DNA from 2 places in the Cecembia calidifontis genome. Region 1 is predicted to be linked to the other one. Evidence: riboswitches for the same ligand, from Rfam matches in the RefSeq annotation. Region 1 holds a riboswitch; the other holds the start of a gene.

Evidence for each region. Region 1 has a riboswitch for S-adenosylmethionine ahead of BC751_RS12155 (homocysteine S-methyltransferase family protein). Riboswitches for the same ligand answer to the same signal wherever they lie in the genome.
Region 2: it holds a riboswitch for S-adenosylmethionine, as region 1 does, so the genes downstream of both, BC751_RS18050 (O-acetylhomoserine aminocarboxypropyltransferase/cysteine synthase family protein) here and BC751_RS12155 (homocysteine S-methyltransferase family protein) in region 1, are expected to answer to the same signal.

Annotation. Positions count from the first base shown of each region.
Region 1 covers NZ_SGXG01000001.1:2,797,695-2,808,360, forward strand. The annotation lists gene BC751_RS12135 (S9 family peptidase) at 1-1,573, opposite strand, end outside; gene BC751_RS12140 (PAS domain S-box protein) at 1,688-6,013, shown strand; gene BC751_RS12145 (hypothetical protein) at 6,076-7,383, shown strand; gene BC751_RS12150 (RidA family protein) at 7,387-7,938, opposite strand; SAM riboswitch class I at 8,116-8,215, shown strand; gene BC751_RS12155 (homocysteine S-methyltransferase family protein) at 8,271-9,314, shown strand; gene metH (methionine synthase) at 9,307-10,666, shown strand, end outside.
Region 2 covers NZ_SGXG01000001.1:4,184,720-4,195,385, forward strand. The annotation lists gene BC751_RS18020 (response regulator transcription factor) at 1-150, opposite strand, end outside; gene BC751_RS18025 (amidohydrolase family protein) at 396-2,099, shown strand; gene BC751_RS18030 (amidohydrolase family protein) at 2,111-3,493, shown strand; gene BC751_RS18035 (amidohydrolase family protein) at 3,532-4,824, shown strand; gene BC751_RS18040 (YbjQ family protein) at 4,886-5,212, shown strand; gene BC751_RS18045 (DUF4097 family beta strand repeat-containing protein) at 5,205-6,200, opposite strand; SAM riboswitch class I at 6,355-6,464, shown strand; gene BC751_RS18050 (O-acetylhomoserine aminocarboxypropyltransferase/cysteine synthase family protein) at 6,635-7,939, shown strand; gene BC751_RS18055 (homoserine O-acetyltransferase family protein) at 8,043-9,104, shown strand; gene BC751_RS18060 (VOC family protein) at 9,320-9,709, shown strand; gene BC751_RS18065 (DUF2147 domain-containing protein) at 9,710-10,147, opposite strand; gene pdeM (ligase-associated DNA damage response endonuclease PdeM) at 10,206-10,666, shown strand, end outside.

The DNA of each region.
Region 1 (10,666 bases):
TGGCATATACCACCCCGTAACCTTTGGCAGCCATGATTTGGAATTCATGCCACATACTGGGTTCCCCTGGTCCCCACATGGCGGAAGGTCCGCCGTGCATATTCAAAATTGTAGGGTATTTTACTCCTTCCTGTCTTTCTGTAGGAGGCATTACCCAATAATCTACAACCAATCCATCTGCTGTTTTTAATTGATGGGCACTTGGTTTGGAAAGTTTTTTTCCGGCAAGCCATCCCTCATTGAATCGGGTTAATTGGATGGGGTTTCTGTTGTTTAAATCGGCAGAGTATATTTCAGAAGGATTTTCGATTTTAGTTAAGGCATAGGCAATATGTTTTCCCCTTGTATCAAAACCATTGACCCCCACTGGTCCTGAAATGATCGCTTCAATTTTTCCGGTATTGATTTGGGCGCTCCAAAGACTAAATCCTCCCTGGTTTGCCCCGGTAAACAGTATATACTGACTGTCCTCTGTCCATTTTGGACTGGTAACTGCTCTGTCCAGACTTTCGGTAATCCACTTAAAACCAGTTCCGTCGGGTTTAATGATGCCGATCATTGACATATTATAGGAAGGTTCTTCCATATTTTGTCCACCTAAGGCAATCCATTTTCCATCGGGAGAAAATACAGGGTTACCCACCCGGTGATTTTCCAAAGCAAAGAATACCTCGGCTGATTTGTTTTTGAGGTTGATTTTCCAAATCTCTGTATGGTTTGTCAGGTCGGGGTGTTCTGTGTTTTTAAGCGATGATGCGAGTAAATAGGTGCCATCAGGTGACCATGTTGCACCAAAGTAACTTTGGAATCCATCTGTAATCCTTTCTGTTTTTCCAGTTTCTAGATCAAGAATATTCAAATGGGAAAAGAAAAGGTCGGGACTCAGGTCTGTCTCTCCCAAGAAATTTAACCTATCAATAACTCTCGGATCATTTTTACTGGCATTTTTGGCTAGGAATGCCCTTAACTCTTCAAGATTTCCATCTGGATTGGGTTTAATTTCTTCTTTAGCCATCCCTTCCTGTATGGCTTTGTAATTGGGTTCATCACCATAACTTCTACCTGGCCTTTGCATCTTCCAGTCAGGAGAGCCACTTAAAGACCACATAGGGATGGTGGTGCTGAAAAGGATTTTTTTTCCATCTGGCGACCAAACCGGATTGGAAACATTGAACTTTTCGGAAGTCATGACCTGGCTTTCCCCCCCGTCTAAAGGGAGGATCCATAATTGTGATTTTCCATCTTTGGGCCTTAAAAAGGCAATTTTTTTGCCATCCGGGGACAACTCAAAAGATGAAACATTATACTCCGATGAAGTCAAAGGCTTCCCCGGATGCTTACCATCGATTGGGGTCACCCAGAGTTGTGACTTGTACTGATATTCATTTTCATTTTTAACTTCAATGAAATTTTTGACGAAAAGTACATCTTTTCCATTAGGGGAAATGGTATGAGAGGAGGTACTCACTATTTTTACGATGTCACTGATGTTAATCAGGTCATCCCTTTGTGCCTGTACAATTGGTGTGCAGAACACAAAAAGAATCAGCATAATTTTTAACTTTTGCTTCATGATTAATTTTTGTTTATTGTGGGTGGAATTGATTTGATGATGATTGGTTATTGCGCAATAAGGTTTAAATTAAATCATTAAAATTGAAATCTACATTTAATTTTACAGGACCGTATGGCTTATTTTGAAAAATTGGATATTTCCATTTTCAGTTTTTTTGATGAAGTTACTGATCCCATGATGGTTTTTAGTGAAGATCAGATAGTTTTTGTTAATAAATTCTGGAGGGAGCATTTTCAATATGATTTTCAGAAGTGGCAGGAGTTTGTTAATAATGGAATTAGCCAAAATGAATTGTATAGATTTTTTATGGCTGGCGAAAAGCCAAAAACAGAGTTTTTAAGGCCTTTAAAGGATAAAAGGGGTTTTTTGACCCGTTTTCAATGGACCTTTATAAGCCTTACCTCTAACAATGACCAAAGGTACTGTTTGGCAAAAGGAAAGCGTCACATCACGTTTGGCGAGTTGATGCAATATGAAAGTCAGGGTGTTGAAATAGCTGATCAGCAAGAGCTGGGTTTTATTAAAACCATGTTGCATTACAGCCATGATATGATGGCAATCGTTGATGGGGAAGGTGTTTTTAAGTTTGTAAGTTCCTCCATCATTGATAAGCTCGGAATCACTCCTGATGTCGTTTTGGGGAGATCTTTACATGAGCTTGAAGAAATAGGGGCTATTGAAGTAGTAGATGGCGACTTTGATGGACTAAATGAAAGGATGGGGGAAATCAGGATTGATTTTTGGGTGCACAAACCAGACGGGACGAAATTCTTTTTGGAATCTTATGGTAAAAATTTATTGGATGAACCTGCTGTTGAAGGAATACTCTTTAACGCTAGAGATGTCACTGAATTCTACTATGCAAAAAAGTCTCTCCAAAAGAGATACGATCTGGAAATTCTGATCAATAAGATTTCTGCAAAGTTTGTCAATGCAGACTATCATCAGCTGGATAAAGTTTTTCAGGACTCTTTAAAAATGCTCGGAGAGTTTGAAAAAGCAGACAGGGCCTATATTTTTCTAGTTCACGATGACCTGAAGTCCATGGAATATGCTTATGAGTGGACTAATGAGGGAATTTTGCCCCAGATTGAGGACATGAAATATATCCCGGTTCACGAGGACGCTGCTACCATTAAAGCACTCAGGAAGGGGGAAATTTTCATCATATCTGATGTCGAATCTTTGTCAGATACCTTTGCTTTGGAAAAGGAAGTCTATAAGCAACAGGGGATTCAGTCAGTGATTTTAATTCCCATTTTTTCTGAACACAGGCTTATTGGCTTTTTTGGTTTGGATGCTGTAAAGGAAAAGAGGGATTGGGTAGAAAAGGATGAATACGTCCTTAGGCAACTGGGGGATATTTATGCAGGAAGTTTTATCAATCGGGCAATCAAAAAGAGCCTGGATAGGAATGAGAAACTTTTAGAATCTACAGAAATTCTTGCAAAATCGGGTTCATGGAGATATAGCCCCTCCAAAAACCGCATTCATATTTCGAAAGGATTTAATAAGATTTTTGAAATTACAGATGGGGTGTCTTCTGTACAATTGGCAGATTTGTTTCCAAAAATATCTAAAGAGACCAGGAAAACCTTCATAAGGGATGTAAAAAGGGCGATTTTTGATCGAAGCAGCTCTTCAAGTGAGTTAATCTTAAAATTATCCGAAGGGAAAGAGAAAATCCTTTCCTACAATATAGTTGTAAAGCAAGGAGAAGGGACCGATAAATTAGAGATTTATGGCTATTGTTCCGATATCACACACAAAAGAGGTGCTGAGAATTACCTGAAACTTCAGTCACAGATTTTGGCACAAGTTGATGACCCCATTTTTGTGACTGATACCCAATGGAACGTGCTTTATCTAAACAAAGCTGCCAGGACGGAATGTAAACTCTTACAGTCCGCTGAATTTCAAGGGACCCTTTTTGATTTGTTTGATTTTCTTTCAGAAGATGTGCATGAAATCAAAATTGCTATAGGGGAATTAAAAAATGAGAAAGTATATAGACGGGAACTGAATCTGAAATCATTGTATGGAGCAGTACAGCCTTATGATCTTTCTGTTCAGGCTTTCTTAAATGATGAAGGAGAAAAGCTAGGGTATTCATTTCTCATAAGGAATCTATCCCTATTGCAAAAGCAGGAGGCACTGGCCAAAAGGGCTAAAATGGTAGTCGAAAATAGCCCTGCTGTTCTTTTTACAGTTGATCCCAATGAAAATTTCAAGATCTTATACATATCGGATAATATCAAGCAATTTGGTTACCAGGCAGATGAATTGATTACAAATGGCGCCAGTATTTTGGAGTTGATCCATCCGGATGATTTAGAAGAGTTGCTTGATTTTCATCTCAAGGAGCAACATGAAAAGGGAATACCTGCTTATTCAGGAGAATATAGAATCAAAAAATCCAGTGGTGAATACCGTTGGGTGGAGGATAAATCCAGAGAATTGTTGGATCAGGATGGAAAGGTGGTATTGCATGAAGGGATACTACAGGACATCACAGAAAGAAAAAAGGCCAGGGAAGAAATTATCCGCAGTCAGGAGAGGTATAGGGTATTGGCATCCAATATTCCATTTATCAGCGTATTCCTCATTGATAAGGATTTAAAATATATTGTTGCCCAAGGGTCTACCATGAGAAATTGGGGGATGAAACCTTCTGATTTTGAAGGCAAAACACTTTCGGAAGTACACAAGAAAAATCTCAGCGAAATTGAGCCTGCGGTAAAGACCGCATTATATCAAAAAAAGGATGTCAATAAAATCCTGATTTTTAGGCAAAGGGTTTATGAAATGACCATAAAACCGATCATGCATGAAGGTGAAGTGGAATATGCCCTAGGTATCCTAAGGGATATCAATGAAGAATATAATGCGAAGGAAAACCTTCTTAAAAGTGAGGAAAAGTACAGGAGATTGGTTGAAAATTCAACACAAATAATCTTCTCCATGGAGCCGGATTTCACCTTGACTTATGTTTCTCCCAATATCAAGCAGTTTTTAGGGTATGAACCTGAGGAGGTATTGAACCTCAAGCTTACAGAGTTTTTGCATGAGAATGATTTTTCAGAATTAAAAGAATTGATAGTCGACCCTATTAAATTCTTAATGGAAAATCAGTACCTCGAATTCAAACTGAGACGTAAAGGTGGGGATTACAGGATTTTTAGTTCAAATGGGAAATTGATAACCACTGAAGATGGCAGGGTATTTTACAATGGAATTGCACGTGACATCACCCAGTTGAAAGAGGCACAAAGAGAAATGTTATTGGCTAAGGAAAAAGCCGAACAGGCTTCTAAGGTGAAATCTCAGTTTTTGTCCATCATGAGTCATGAAATCAGGACACCAATGAATGCAGTTATTGGAATGGCCCATTTGCTTATTGAAGATAATCCAAGGCCTGACCAGCTTGAAAACCTTAAGACGCTTCAGTTTTCAGCAGAAAACTTACTTGGCCTGATCAATGATATTCTTGATTTCACAAAAATTGATTCCGGGAAAGTTGAGCTTGAAAAATTGGATTTTGAATTGAAAAATGTCATCAACCGTATCCTTCATTCTTACACTTACCAGGCCAGGGAAAAGTCCCTGGAAATCATTTTTGATTATGATGAAGAGATCCCGACGAAGTTGATAGGAGACCCGGTGAGATTGGGCCAAGTAGTCAATAACCTTATTTCCAATGCTGTCAAATTTACCCAACAGGGTTTTATAAAAATTGCATTGAAAAGAGTAGATGAAAACGCTGAGGAGATAGCAGTTCAATTCGAAATAGAAGACACCGGCATTGGTATCCCTGAGGATAAAATGGCTACGGTATTTGAAGCCTTTACCCAAGCCAGTGCTGATACGACCAGAAAGTATGGAGGAACTGGCCTCGGTTTGGCGATTGTCAAAAGGTTGGTAAATTTATTTGGAGGAGACATCACGATCAGGAAGCGAACAGGGGGAGGTACGGTTTTTTCTTTTACCATTAAGTTCCAGAAAATAAAGGCTTCGACAGAACTTCACTTCAGACGGGTAGCTTCCTATGATAAAAACCTTGGCTCTGCTAAGGTTTTGGTAGCGGAAGATAACCTCGTCAACCAAATTATGATCAATAAATTTTTGACCAAGTGGGGTGTAGGAGAAATTGTAATTGCAGAAAATGGTCAACAGGCCATAAAGGAGTTTGAATTGCATGACTTCAATCTGATTTTATTGGATCTCCAAATGCCAGAAATGGATGGGTTTGAGGTTGCTTCATTCATCAGGAATCATCCTGATTTTCAAAAAAGAAATGTTCCGATCATTGCGCTGACAGCCTCTTCTCTTATAGATGTCAAGGTTCAACTGGAAGAAGTTGGTATGGATGACTTTATCCCCAAACCCTTCAATCCTGATAGTCTTTATTCAAAAATTATCCGGTTTTTAAAGATTTAATTTTTGTTTGGACTGCTTTACTTATGGAGATTGGTTTTATTTTTGGGATGTAAATATTTTGTATGAGACTCTTATTGACCGGTCTTTTCTTGGTTACCTTTTTCCCCCTTGTATTGGGGCAAGAATCCCAATCCAGTAGGGCTACCATGTATTTTACGATGGGCAGGACAGGTACAAATCTGAGAGAGTTCAATCAAATGCTTGAAAATAAAGGTCTTAGCCCGATGAGAAAGGGGTATACTAATTTCAATTTTGGTTATCAGGCAAGGTATAATGATTTTATTCTTGGAGTGGAATTGTTTCATAACCCTGGACCAAAGTCACTTTTTAATGGCTATGAAATTGATTACCGTACCACAAGGTTTAATGTCAATGTTGGATTTTCATTTACAGAAGAAGGACCTTTTCAGTTGATCCATTATATGTCTGTTGGTTCAGGTTTTCTCAATTTTCAAATGTTAAGAGAAAATGAGTTCAGGGACCTGGATGATTTTTTACAAAGTCCTGCACAGGGATTTATTTTAAGAGATGGGAATATCCATAAAAATTCGCTCAATCTTTCCGGTTTCCTGACCGAGATTGGATTTCAATTGAGTTATGATTTACCTATTCCGGGTAGAGATGAAGCTTTAGCCCTAATGGCAAAGTTCGGCTATTCATTTAGCCCCTTTGAAAATTCCTGGAATGTAAATGGGATTAGTTTCAACAGTACGCAATCAGGGGCTTTCCTGAGATTAGGGGCAGGAATAACACTTCCTGATTACAAGTATTTTTATAAAGATGCTTCATTGGGGGTACATATATTTTATGGGCTCAATTTTACCAGTCCGGATTTCTTCAACGAACACTTGGTTGATAATGGTCTTCAGCCATTCACCGGAAGACCTAATAATTGGGGGCTCAAAGTATTGGGCTACAGCAAGCAGTTGATGTATGGGATGGACTTTTTTAACCTTGGTCTGGGAGGGAAAGCAAGTGAAACACAAAGCCATAGTTTGAATAGTGTCAGGGTCTATGCTAATGGAGGATTGAAATTATTGGATTTAAGAAACTTGGAAATTGGGGCCCTTGCAGGGATAGGGTTTGGAAATTTAAGATACACCTTGACTTCTGACATAAAACCTGATTTTCCAAGACTTTTTGAAGAACCTGATCATGATGGGTATTTGGCAGCATATGGTGCTATGCTTAAACCTGAGGCGTTCATCACCTACGGTATCCCATTGTCTCAAAAGAAATTTATGGATCTGATACTTGGGATACATGCAGGTTACGAACTGCCTGCCAGCCAATATAAACTGGCAGATTTGGCTATGTTCAAATATATGGCCAATCCTTATTTACAATTCAGTGTTGGGATAAGGCCATAACAGTTAATCTTCAATTTCTACGATAAGTTCTATTTCCACTGCTATATCCATAGGTAATGCATTCATTCCTACAGCAGACCTGGCATGCTTACCCTTCTCTCCGAAAACTTCCACCATCAGGTCCGAAAATCCATTGATGACCTGAGGCTGTTGGGTGAATTCGGGACCGCAATTTACCATACCCAATACTTTTACGATTCTTTTCACCTTGTTGAGGTCCCCTAATTCTGCTTTGAGGACAGCCAATTGGGCTATTCCTACAAGTCTTGCTGCTTCTTTCCCTTCTTCAATGCTGAGGTCTTTGCCTACTTTGCCGGTGATGTAAGTTCCATCTGGAAGACTTGGCCCCTTTCCTGCTAAGAAAAGCAAATTCCCGGTTTTAACCGCATTGACATAATTGGCAACAGGTTGGCTGGCAGCAGGCAGGTGAATTCCCAAAGAAAGGAGTTTCTCTTCCGCATCCCAATAGGTGTTTTGGGGATCTGTGGAAGAAGTTTTTTCGTTGGAACAAGAAAAAAGAAATGGAAGAATGAAGAGCAACAAGATTTTTTTCATAGAAGGAAGTGTTTGAGCTAGCCTCTAAAATAACTTTGGAGTTTTGAAATTCAAAAAAATGAACCTAATAATGAGAATTTGGAAACTACCGTCCCCTAAAAACAGGTTCCATTTAATTTTTTGCAAGAATTATTGAAATGTGTAATAAAATTCAAGAATAGCCCTTAACTTTGGATATGCTTATCGAGAAAGACCGAGGGATGGGCCCTGAGACGTCTTAGCAACCTGAACACAAGGTGCTAATTCCCCTTCCGGAAAAGCCGGAAAAAGATGAGCGGAAGAATTCCTTTTTCATCCGGTTAGACTCGTTTAAGCTTTTTAATGTTAGATTTATGAAAAGAAGCGAGTTATTACTTTCAATTGCCAAGAAGAGAATTTTGATTTTGGATGGTGCCATGGGTACCATGATTCAGCGTTATAAGCTTTCAGAAGAGGATTTCAGGACCCCGGAATTAAAAAATCACCCCAAACCCTTGAAAGGTAACAATGACCTGCTTTCTCTTTCAAGACCTGATATAATCAAAGCCATTCATGCTGCTTACCTGGAAGCTGGAGCAGATATCATTGAAACCAATACTTTTAGCGGAACTTCAATTGCGCAAGAAGATTATGGACTGGAGCATTTAGCTTATCAGATCAATTTTCAATCTGCAAAAATTGCCCGGGAGGTGGCCGATGAGTTTACTGCAAAAAATCCGGAAAAACCCCGCTTTGTGGCCGGTGCTTTAGGGCCAACCAATAAAACCGCTTCTATTTCCCCTGATGTGAATGACCCTGGTTATCGTGCTATTACTTTTGATCAATTGGCCGAGGCATATAAAGAGCAAGTTAGGGCCCTTTTGGATGGCGGGGCTGATATTTTGCTGGTAGAGACAATATTTGATACACTTAATGCAAAAGCAGCACTTTTTGCTATTCAGGAAGTATTTGAGGAAAGGGGATTGCCTTTGGATCCTGTAGAAGGAGGAGTACCTGTTATGGTTTCGGGGACAATCACAGATGCCTCCGGAAGAACGCTTTCTGGTCAGACTACAGAAGCCTTTTTGATCTCCGTTTCCCATATGCCCCTGTTCAGTGTTGGGCTGAATTGTGCTTTAGGAGCAAAAGAATTAAGACCTTATTTGAAAGTGATGGCTGAAAATGCACCATTTTATGTATCTGCCTATCCCAATGCCGGTTTACCCAATGAATTTGGTCAATATGATCAGGGGGCCAAAGAAATGGCTGATCAGGTCGAGGAATTTTTGAAAGAGGGGTATATCAATATTCTTGGAGGATGTTGCGGAACTACTCCTGAACATATTGCTGCTTTGGCCAAGTTAGCTGAAAAATACCAGCCCCGAACTGTGGAATTTGTCAATACTGGAGATGAGTAAGATTCAAAAACATAATGTCTTGAAATTATCAGGTTTAGAACCTTTGGTTTTTACACCTGAAATCAATTTCGTCAATATAGGAGAACGGACCAATGTAACCGGTTCCAAAAAATTCGCAAAGCTGATCTTGAATGGTCAATTTGATGAGGCTTTGGAAATTGCTCTGGACCAGGTAAGGGGAGGTGCACAGATTTTGGATGTGTGCATGGATGAAGGAATGTTGGATGGTGTGGCAGCGATGGAGAGGTTTCTGAATTTGATTGCCTCAGAACCTGAAATCAGTAAGATTCCCATTATGATTGATTCTTCCCGCTGGGAGATTATTCTTGCCGGGCTTAAATGTATTCAGGGTAAGGGAATTGTCAATTCCATCAGCTTGAAAAACGGAGAGGAGGAGTTTATCCAACAGGCCAAGACCATCAAAAAATTTGGGGCCGCAGTAGTGGTGATGGCTTTTGATGAGCAAGGTCAAGCGGATACCTATCAGAGAAGAATTGATATCTGTAAGCGGAGCTATGACATTTTAGTAAAAAAAGTCAAATTCAATCCTCAGGATATCATCTTCGATCCCAATATTTTTCCTGTAGCCACAGGCATGGAAGAGCACAGGCGCAATGCCTTGGATTTTTTTCTTGCGACCAAGTGGATCAAGGAAAATCTGCCAGGAGCCAAAGTAAGCGGCGGCGTAAGTAATGTGAGTTTTTCTTTTAGGGGAAATAATCCTGTGAGGGAAGCCATGCATGCTGCGTTTTTGTACCATGCCATCCGCCATGGAATGGATATGGGTATAGTAAATCCCACCATGTTGGAGGTTTATGATGATATACCGAAGGATTTATTGGAAAAGGTGGAAGATGTTCTTTTTGATCGGTCAGATAATGCAACGGAAGCTTTGTTGGCATTTGCAGAGACAGTCAAATCCCAGGACAAAAAAGAAATTGTTTCAGAAGCTTGGAGGCAGGACTCAGTAGAGAAAAGGATTGAGCATGCACTGGTCAAAGGAATCATTGATTATATCATTGAAGATACCGAGGAGGCCCGCCTGAAGTATCAAAATCCCCTGAAAGTCATAGAAGGTCCATTAATGGATGGGATGAATGTGGTGGGAGACCTTTTTGGAGAGGGGAAGATGTTTTTGCCCCAGGTGGTCAAATCAGCTCGGGTGATGAAAAAGGCAGTGGCCTATCTGGAACCATTTATGCCTAAGCTTGGGGATACCGGCTACAGCCAGGAACAGAGTAGCATCAAAAAAATCCTGTTGGCTACAGTCAAGGGCGATGTTCATGATATCGGTAAGAATATAGTTGGAGTAGTATTGGCCTGCAATAGTTACCAGATCATTGATCTGGGTG
Region 2 (10,666 bases), 1.4 Mb from region 1:
AATTACCAGGTCCGGTTCAAGGGCATCAAATTTTTTAATACCCTCCATTCCATCTTCTGCCAGGGTTATATTAAACCCCTCTTTTTTTAACCTGAAGCTGACCAAACCCGATATGAGCTTGTCATCCTCAATTACCAATATATTCTTCATAATCAAGTGATTTGAATGATTAACGGGATAAATATAAAAATTAAAAAATATAAAAAACAAGCACCGACCGACTTAAAAATGTATAATTTTTTTATAAAAAAATACAAATAAATTAATTTGTATTATGTAGGAAATTATTTGCCGTTCTTAACCGATTTAGACATTTAAAAAAAAATACATTTTTGAAAAAAAATTCTTTTGTTAGCTTTCATTTTGAATAAAAACCAAAAATCAATCCAACTGACATGAATATCCGATTCAATCAAAAGGTATTCAGTAGCCTATTTTATTTGGTATTTTGTATCACTTCAATTTCATTTGGACAAAGTGATCCTACTGGTGAAAGGAGGGTTACAGGTACCTTTGCCATTACCAATGCTACTGTTACTACCTCTCCTGGAAAAACACAGAAAGGGGCCACTATCATCATCAAAAATGGACTTGTTGAGGCTATTGGTTCCAATATCCGGATACCTGTAGAGGCGCAGGTCATCAAAGGGGATTCTTTATTTATATACCCTGGTTTTATTGACGGAGCCACAACTGCGGGAATAAGCCGTCCTACCGAGCCAGAAAGACCCGCTAACTTTGACCCTTCTAATCCTCCGGATGAAATTGCGGGAATTACCCCTTGGAGAAGTGCTCTGGACTATTATGACATCAAAAACAGCCAGATCAATGACTGGAGGAAAGTTGGTTTTACGGTAGCCCAAATAATTCCTGAGGGAGGAATGCTACCCGGAAAAACTGCTATTGTAACCTATGGGGGAAAAGAGTCCAGTAATATTTTGGCAAGAAACACTGCTTTAGCAGGTAGATTCAGAAGCTCAGGAGGTGGAAGGGGAATGTATCCAGGAACACAACTGGGCATCATGGCCAAATTTAGGGACCTCTACAAAAATGCGGAATTATCCTCCCAACATATGAGGCTATTTGCTTCAAATTCAGGAATAGCCAGACCTGAAATAAACAAAACTTTGGAAGCCTTTTTCCCAGTCCTGGATAAGAGCATTCCGGTCATCTTTGAAGTTTCAAATGATCTTGAGCTGAGAAGAGCGGTAATGCTCCAAAAAGAAAATGGATTCAGGCTTGTCATTGCAGGCATTACAGATATGGACTTTGCAATAGATGCCATAAAATCTTCCAAAGCACAGGTATTGGTAAGTTTTAGACTACCCAACGACAAAACTGCCAATGCCAATACTGACGGACTTTCAGAAGAAATGAAAGGTAGAACCCAAAAGGTAAAAGAAGCCTATACTCAATTACTTAAAGAAACCGCAAAACTGGAAGCAGCAGGCATTCCTTTTGGCTTTACCTCTTTGGGAGGAAGAAGCAATGAAATGTTCAAAAATATCCGCTTAATGATTGCCAATGGTTTAAGTGAAGACACTGCCTTGGCAGCCTTGACCATCAACAATGCCAATATCCTGGGGATACAAAAGTTTACGGGAACTTTGGAAAAAGGCAAACTTGCCAACATGGTGGTTGCAACAGCTCCTATATTTTCTGAGGAAGCGCAAATCAAATATGTTGTTGCTGATGGATATGTTTTTGAGTACGAGGTAAACAATAAAAAACAAGACACTTCCAATAATGGAAACGGAAAACCAGTGGATATAACAGGCGTTTGGGACTATACTTCTGATACACCGGCCGGCAGTTCAGGTGGAACGATGGAAATCAAAAGAGAAGGGACTTCTTACAAAGGTACCATAACTTATGACAACCCTGCCGGTAGCGGAAAAGCCAGCTCACAAATGAACAATATCACTTTATCGGGCAACAGTTTATCCTTCACTTTTAATGTTACAGCTGGGGGAATGTCCTTAGAAGTGTCTGTTTCAGGGGAAATAACAGATAACGATTTTAGTGGAACCATGTCATTAAGTGATTTTGGAAGCTTTCCTTTGAACGCTGTAAAAAAGCCAAATCAACTCAACCAATAATTCAAAGAGAAATGAAAACGATAAAATATATCTTAAGCTGCTTTTTGGTATTGGGTTGTTTAATATCAAAAGCCCAAACTCCAAAAGGCTCAGTTTTAATTAAAAATGCCACAGTACTGACAGTGACAAAGGGAACACTGGAAAACACTGACGTGCTTGTAGAAAATGGCATCATTAAAAAAATAGGCAGAAACCTAAATGCTCCCAATATCCAGGTCATCGATGCATCAGGAAAATACCTCATGCCGGGAATCATTGACGCCCACTCCCACGTAGCCTTGGATGCTGTCAACGAAGCCACAGCACCAATTACTTCAGAAGTAAAGATGGCAGATGTAGTCAATCCTTATGACATAGGATTGTACAGGGCCTTGGCTGGAGGGGTAACCATTTCCCATGCCATGCACGGATCTGCCAATGCAATAGGGGGCCAGAACATTACCCTCAAACATAGATATGGCTCCTCCAACCCTGAGGACTTATACATGAAAGAAGCCCCTAGGACAATAAAATTTGCATTGGGAGAAAATCCTACCAGGGTTCATGGAAGGGGAAATGGAATTCAACCTAGGACCAGAATGGGGGTTGATGCAGTAATAAGGAATGGTTTCAATGAAGCCATTCAGTACAAAAAAGCATGGGCGGACTATGAAAACGCACTCAAACAAAAGGGAGCCAAGCCTATCCCTCCACAATATAACAGCAGGTTGGAAACTTTAGCAGATGTTTTGGATGGGAAAATCATCATCCATTGTCATTCTTATCGAGCCGATGAAATTTATGCTTTGATCAATACCTGCAGAGAATTTGGAATTAAAAACATTGTATTTTCCCATGTCAATGAAGGCTTCAAAGTTGCTCCGGAATTGGCGGAATATACAATGGGAGCTTCAGTCTTTGCAGATTGGTGGGCCTATAAGTTCGAGGTCTATTATTCCACAGCCTACAATGCCGCTATCTTAATGGAAAATGGTGTCATCACTTCCATCAATTCTGATTCAGGAGAACTGATCAGACATTTGTACCATGAAGCTGGAAAAGCCCAACGTTATGGACAATTGGATGATGATCAGACCTTGGCTTTAATCACCATCAATCCGGCCAAACAATTGGGTATAGCCGATAAGGTGGGATCTATTGAAGAAGGAAAGCAGGCTGATTTGGTGATATTTGAAGGACATCCACTTTCTATCTATGCCATTCCACAGATGACTTTTGTCGATGGGGTAAAGTATTTTGACATCAATGAGGACCCTGATGATATGAGGCTAAAAGTCAGCGCCAGTGAAGCCCTGGAACCCATCTTCCTCAGAGAGCACGAACATAGGTGTATGCACGGGGTGGATTTCTTCTTTACCAATTTTGGTAGAAACCTATTTAATCATTCACATTAATTTCCTGAAAGGGATTAAATAGAAAGACCATGAAAAACATGAAAAAATTACTATATAGTTTTGCCATCTCAATGTTGCCTTTCTTAGTGCAGGCACAATTTGATGGGGAATTCGTCAAGCCCAGAACAGGAAAATTCCTACTCCAAAATGCAACTGTCGTTACAGTTACTAAAGGCACTTTGGAAAAAACCAGTGTCTTGATTGATAATGGAAAAATTCTGGCAGTAGGTCAGAATATCCAGGAAGCTGATGCTGAAATCATTGATTGTAGTGGCCATTACATCTATCCTGGAATGGTGGATGCCGGAAGCAGATTGGGACTTGTGGAAGTCAATTCATTGCCTGAAACCCAAGACTATGCGGAAATAGGCCAGGTTACTCCCAACATGCAGGCCTTGGTAGCGGTAAACCCCAATTCAGTTGCCATTCCGGTTACCAGAGTCAGCGGTGTAACTACTACTTTGGCAGTACCCTCCGGAGGCCTTTTCCCTGGTACTGCTGCCTTGATCAATCTGAACGGCTATACCCCTGACCAAATGTTTGCGGGATTCAAGGGGGTCGTACTTAACTTTCCTTCCTCTGCGCGCCGAAGTACCTGGGACAGAAGAAGTGATGAAGATATAAAGAAAGAGGCTGAAGCAGCACAAAAGACCCTGAATGATATTTGGTCAAGAGCTGAAACCTATTATCAGTTGCAAAAAGCTAAGGCAGAATTGCAATACTATCCTGAAATGGAGCAATTAGCCAAAGTAATTGCAGGAGAATTGCCACTATTGGTTGAGGTGAATGCAGCTTCGGATATTTTATCCGCAATTGATTGGATAAAATCAAAAAAAGTAAAGGCTATACTTATGGGAGTCGCAGAAGGTTGGAGAGTTGCAGATAAAATTGCAGCAGCAGGCATTCCGGTAATTGTTGGCCCAATGCTATCTATTCCTACCAGACAATCAGACAGGTATGATGCCGCATATACCAATCCTGGAAAAATGGCAAAAGCAGGGGTAAAAGTGGTTATAAGAAGCAATGATGCAGAAAATACAAGGAACTTGCCTTTTAATGCCGGATTTGCTGCTGCCTATGGCATGGGGAAAGAAGAAGCCCTAAAAGCGATCACCATCAATGCTGCAGAAGTTTTTGGCATTGCAGACAGGATGGGTTCCATTGAAGTTGGAAAAGACGCCACCCTTTTTGTTTCCACCGGAGATCCCTTTGAAACCAAATCACAAATATTGCATGTATTTATTGATGGCTACAGGGTACCGATGAGCAGTAGGCATATCAAATTATATCAGGAATTTCTGGAAAGATCACCAGGTTTGGAAAAAAACTAAATCTGATTTAAGTTTAGGCCGCAGCCGATATTGGCTGCGGCTTTGTTTTTAAATCAACAATATGATAGTCAGTACTACACCACAATTAGAGGGTTATAAAATCACCGCTTACCTGGGCATTGTATCGGGCGAAACCATCATAGGTGCAAATGTTTTCAAAGATTTTTTTGCAAGTATTACCGATATTGTGGGCGGCAGATCCGGTGCCTACGAAAGGGTATTGCGGGAAGCAAAGGCCACAGCAATGGCAGAAATGGAAATGCAGGCCAAAGCTATGGGAGCTAATGCAGTCATAGGCATTGACCTGGATTATGAAACGATTAGAGACGGCATGTTGATGGTAACCGCTGCCGGAACAGCGGTTAAGATAGAAAAAGTCTTTAATTGACAATTTCAATTTTCCCAGACCCTACCTCTCCCCGAATGGTGGTGGAAGAACCGTTATTGATATTCAAAGTGCCTGAGGTAGACTGAGAAGTCCCGACCCTGGCCGAACCGCTTCCAACGGTAATGTTATAATTAAAATCCCTCAGATTGCTGGTAGTCTGAATGTAAATATTTCCAGAAGACGCTCTTAAAGCAGTCTGGGGGCTTAATCCAGAATTGGTGGCAAACAATTGGCCAGAGGATATGTAAATGCTTCCAATTGACCGAACATTGGACATCTCAATTTTTCCCGAACTGGTTTGAGCGGTAACCAAACCTGTTACGTCTCTCAGGATAATTTCTCCACTGGATACTGATGCCTCCACATTCCCTTCTACCCTGATTATCTCCAATTTACCGGAAGAAACATTCCCTTCAATATCCCCTAAAACATCTTCCAATTTACCTCTTCCTGAAACCAATTCCACATTCAAGCGAGGGATGGCAACATTTTTCACAAAAATCTCTCCCGAGCCCACTTCTATTTCAGCTGAATTGCTCACTACATTTTCTACAGTTACTTTGCCAGAGTCTGCTTCCAGATCAAGCAGCATATTCCTCGGGCCTGTAAGTCTGATAAAACCTTCACCTTTAGCTCCTCCACTGAAGAGCCTGTTGTTCGTTTCAACAGTAACTACAAGGGTACTTCCTACTACCCTGTATTTCACTTCAAATTTTTTATTGGAATTGGAACGCAGTTCTGCATTCAAACTCAACACCTGTCTCCCACTCGCCCCAGTATATTGTACCTCAAGAAACTCTGCATCAACCTCAATTTTGGTAATGCCCTCAAAATCCTGCTGAATCTCGGAAACAACTGATAAATCATCCCCTAGGCAGCTTGTAAGTGAACTCAAAACAAGTCCTATCAGGAATAAACGTAAGGATTGGGTGATTTTTGATCGGAAAAACAAAGGCTTGAATCCGAATTGCAATGAGATGTTTTTCATGGAACGATTAAATATTTAACAATGAAATTTACACCGCGAAACAAATGCCAGTTTTTCTAAAAAACTAACCCAAGAAAAAATATTTTCATACCATTACTTGCTTTAAAAGATAAGCCCCTATTATTTTGTGATATCTTTCACTTTTTACGTGAAGGATTTATAAAGAAGAGGCGAGAGACAGGCTCACAGACCCTCTGGCAACCTGGAAAATCCAAGGTGCCAATTCCTGCCGGTAGATAATATCGTCATCCGGAAATATAAATTCTGAACATATGAATTTACAACAGCCCTCTGTACAGGTAAATAATCAAAAATCCATTTCCTGCTCTAAAATCAACATCATGCATTGTTGCATGTGATTTTGTTGTTAAATTACATCTTTCCTATTTACTCTATAGGATTTAAAAAATTTCCCACCTTTAAATCTCATTTCAATGGCTAACTACAGATTTGAAACCCTACAATTGCATGCAGGCCAAAGCCCAGACCCTACCACCAATTCAAGGGCAGTGCCAATTTACCAAACCACTTCCTATGTTTTTGACTCCGCTGATCATGGCGCTAATCTTTTTGCCCTCAAGGAATTCGGGAACATCTATACCCGGATCATGAACCCTACAACAGATGTTTTTGAAAAAAGAGTGGCCGCTCTCGAAGGTGGGGTTGCAGCTGTTGCCACATCCTCCGGACAAGCTGCACAATTCCTGGCTTTGAACAATATCATTCAGGCTGGAGAAAATTTCGTATCTACCTCTTTTCTTTATGGTGGTACGTATAATCAGTTCAAAGTCGCATTTAAGCGTATTGGAATTGAGGCGAGATTTGCAAAAGGCGACAGTCCAGCAGATTTTGAAAAGCTCATCGATCACAAAACCAAAGCCCTATATTTGGAAACCATTGGCAACCCGGAGTTCAATATACCTGATTTTGAAGCCATTGCCCATTTGGCCAAAAAGCATGACCTTCCCTTAGTGGTGGACAATACTTTTGGGGCCGGAGGTTACCTCTTCCAGCCCTTAAAGCATGGCGCCAACATTGTTACTTCCTCTGCTACCAAATGGATTGGTGGCCATGGCACATCAATCGGTGGAATCATTATAGATGGAGGCAATTACAACTGGGGAAATGGAAAATTCCCTCAGTTTACAGAGCCTTCTGAAGGCTACCATGGATTGAAATTCTGGGAAGTTTTTGGAGAAAATAACCCATTAGGGCTACCGAATATCGCCTTTGCCATCAGGGCAAGGGTGGAAGGCCTGAGGGATTTTGGCCCAGCTTTGAGCCCATTCAACTCTTTTTTATTGTTACAGGGTTTGGAAACCCTTTCCCTTAGGGTTCAGAGAACAGTAGACAATGCACTTGAGATAGCTAATTGGCTAGAGTCTCATCCTCAGGTACAGAAAGTAAATTACCCTGGCCTTGCATCTTCGCCCTATCATTCCCTGGCAAAAAAATACTTGAAAAACGGATATGGCGGAGTATTGAGTTTTGAGATCAAAGGAGATAAAGAAAGTACCTCTGACTTTATCAATAACCTCAAATTGATTTCCCACCTGGCCAATGTAGGAGATGCCAAGACCCTTATAATTCAACCTGCTGCCACCACGCACCAACAGTTGAGCCATGAGGAACAACTGGCTGCCGGGGTTACCCCAACCCTATTACGTCTCTCACTTGGCATCGAACACATTGAGGACATCAAGGAAGACCTACAACAGGCTTTTGACAAAATCTCGTAAGTGATTGAGCAGAACTAAAGCATTAGAAAACCTATATAAACCTTTCCTTTGGGGAATATCTCCCCAATGGGTTAAAAAAAAAGCGCGTTAAGCCTTTTCAAAAATGAATTTAGCAAGTAATTACCTGATATTAGACATGGCGCAGGAAACCTACACATATGAAGGTGAATTGGAATTGGAATCCGGAGAAAAACTGAATGGATTTGAAATAGCATATACTACGCAAGGACATCTAACCCCTGAAAAAGACAATGTGGTCTGGGTAATCCATGCCCTTACTGGCGATGCCAATGTTCAGGACTGGTGGAATGGATTGGTCGGTGAAGACAAATTTTATGATCCTTCGAGGCATTTCATCGTCTGTGCCAATTTATTGGGGTCATGCTACGGCTCCACCAATCCCCTTTCAGAGAATCCCGGTACTGGACAGCCATATTATTATGATTTCCCCAACCTGACCACCCGGGATTTGGCCAATAGTCTGGAAACATTACGGATTCATTTGGGAATTTCCGGCATCCACACCTTAATTGGAGGGTCTTTGGGAGGCCAGGTTGCTTTGGAATGGGCTTATACATTGGGAGAAAAGGTCAAAAACTCCATCATTCTTGCTTCCAATGCCAAGACCTCTCCATGGATAATCGGCTTCAATGAATGCCAGAGAATGGCCATAGAAGCTGACGCCAGCTGGGGCGATAAAAATCCAGCAGCAGGTAAAAAAGGCCTCGAAGCAGCGCGGGCAATTGCTATGATTTCCTATAGACATCCACAGGATTTCGCCATAAAACAATCAGACAATGAGGACAAATTAGATAATTTTAGAATTTCTTCCTATTTGAGGTATCAAGGTCAAAAACTTGCCAACCGATTCAATGCATTTTCATATTGGGTCTTAAGCAAAGCAATGGACAGTCATGACATTGGAAGAGGAAGGGGCGGGGTTGAAAAAGCCCTTTCGAAATTAAAATGCAGAGTATTGGCAATTGGTGTGGACAAGGATCTCTTATTCCTCAAAGAAGAATCACAAATGATAGCACAACATGCCCTAAAAGGTACCTACCAAGAAATTCGGTCTGCTTATGGGCATGATGCTTTTTTGATAGAATATGATCAACTTCAATATATTTTGAGCAGTTTTTACCTGGAAAGCAACACGAACACCTGAATATTTATTTATTATGGTTTTTCCCCATTTGATCCCTAAGAATCCCCTTCCTTTTTTAAGGAAAGGGGACTGTTCGAACATACTGCACATTTCCAACTTGAGGAATTCTGAGTATTTACTTAGCTTTTTTGCCTAAATTTTTCCGTTTAGCAACAATAAATGCGACTCCTCCTAATCCCTTTGGGGCTTGGATATAAAAGTCCTATTTTGTTAAGATGAATTTCATTCAGATCAAAGAAAGCTGCCTTTACCTTTCTGACCTGGATCTGGCAGAGGATTTTTACCAAGGCATATTGGAAATGCCTGTCATTTCCAAAGTACCTGGGAGACATATCTTCTTTAGGTGTGGGACATCGGTATTGCTCTGCTTCCTTCCTGAAATCACTAAAAATGAAACGACACTCCCTCCCCATTATGCCAAAGGAAAACAACATATCGCCTTTGAAGTGAATAAAGCAGATTACCTGAAAGTCAAAAGTAATCTATTGCAAAAAGGAATTATCATTACCCATGAGCAAGAATGGAAAGGGGGATTAAAGAGTTTTTACTTTGAAGACCCTTTTGGACACGTCCTAGAAATTGTCCCAAAAGGAATCTGGGAATAATCATTCCGCCCTGGTCCATTCTACTGTTCTTCCAATGAGGGACAGGCCAATAAATCCCCTAACCTCAAGGACACGCTCACTTTTTTGCCTGATGGTACTGGAATATGTCTTGCCATTTCGAGGGTCGTAGATGGTTCCATTTTCCCATATTCCAGCTTTAAATTCAAAATTCTCTAACAATTTTAGCCCAATGATAGGATTATTTCTCTTGGTCCTATCAGCATTATTGCTGTCTAATACAGGCCTACCGTTTTCCAAAGGCTCTTTTAGCCAGACTACTCTGCCAAAGAACTTCCCTCTTTCCTCGAAAATTTCAATTATGGCGTCTTTTTCTGTATTGTACCACTTTCCAATGATGGAAGTAGCTTTTTGAGCCATGGAGACTTCCAAAACATTGAATATCAGCAAAGCCAAAATCAGTACTGTTTTTTTTATCATTTCTTAACTTTTTTTGTTGTCCGGATTTCAAAGTATTATAATACTTTTATGACTCCAAATGTTTCAATGGAAGGGATCTTGGGTGATGATAGGAGATAATTTAGTTTCAAAAAAGGACAACACTGACAACTATTTCGAATGGAAACAGGAGGAATTTTGCTTTCAATTTTTACCCGAGAAAGCCGTTTACCTTCCTGATCATAAGGCCCTTTTGATCGCAGATCCTCATTTTGGAAAAGCTGCACATTTTCGTAAAGCTGGCGTACCGGTACCCGAAACAGTCCATTCACAGGACTATCAAAAGATCAAAAAACTTATTGAACTCAAAAAGCCCCAATCGCTTATCTTTTTGGGAGATCTGTTTCACAGTGATTTCAATACTTCATGGTTTGATCTGGAAGCATTTAGGTCTCTTTTTTCCGAAGTTGACTTTCATTTGGTCAAAGGCAATCACGATATACTTCCGGAACAATTTTACCGTTCAGGGTTTTGGCATGTCCATAATGAAACCATGAAATT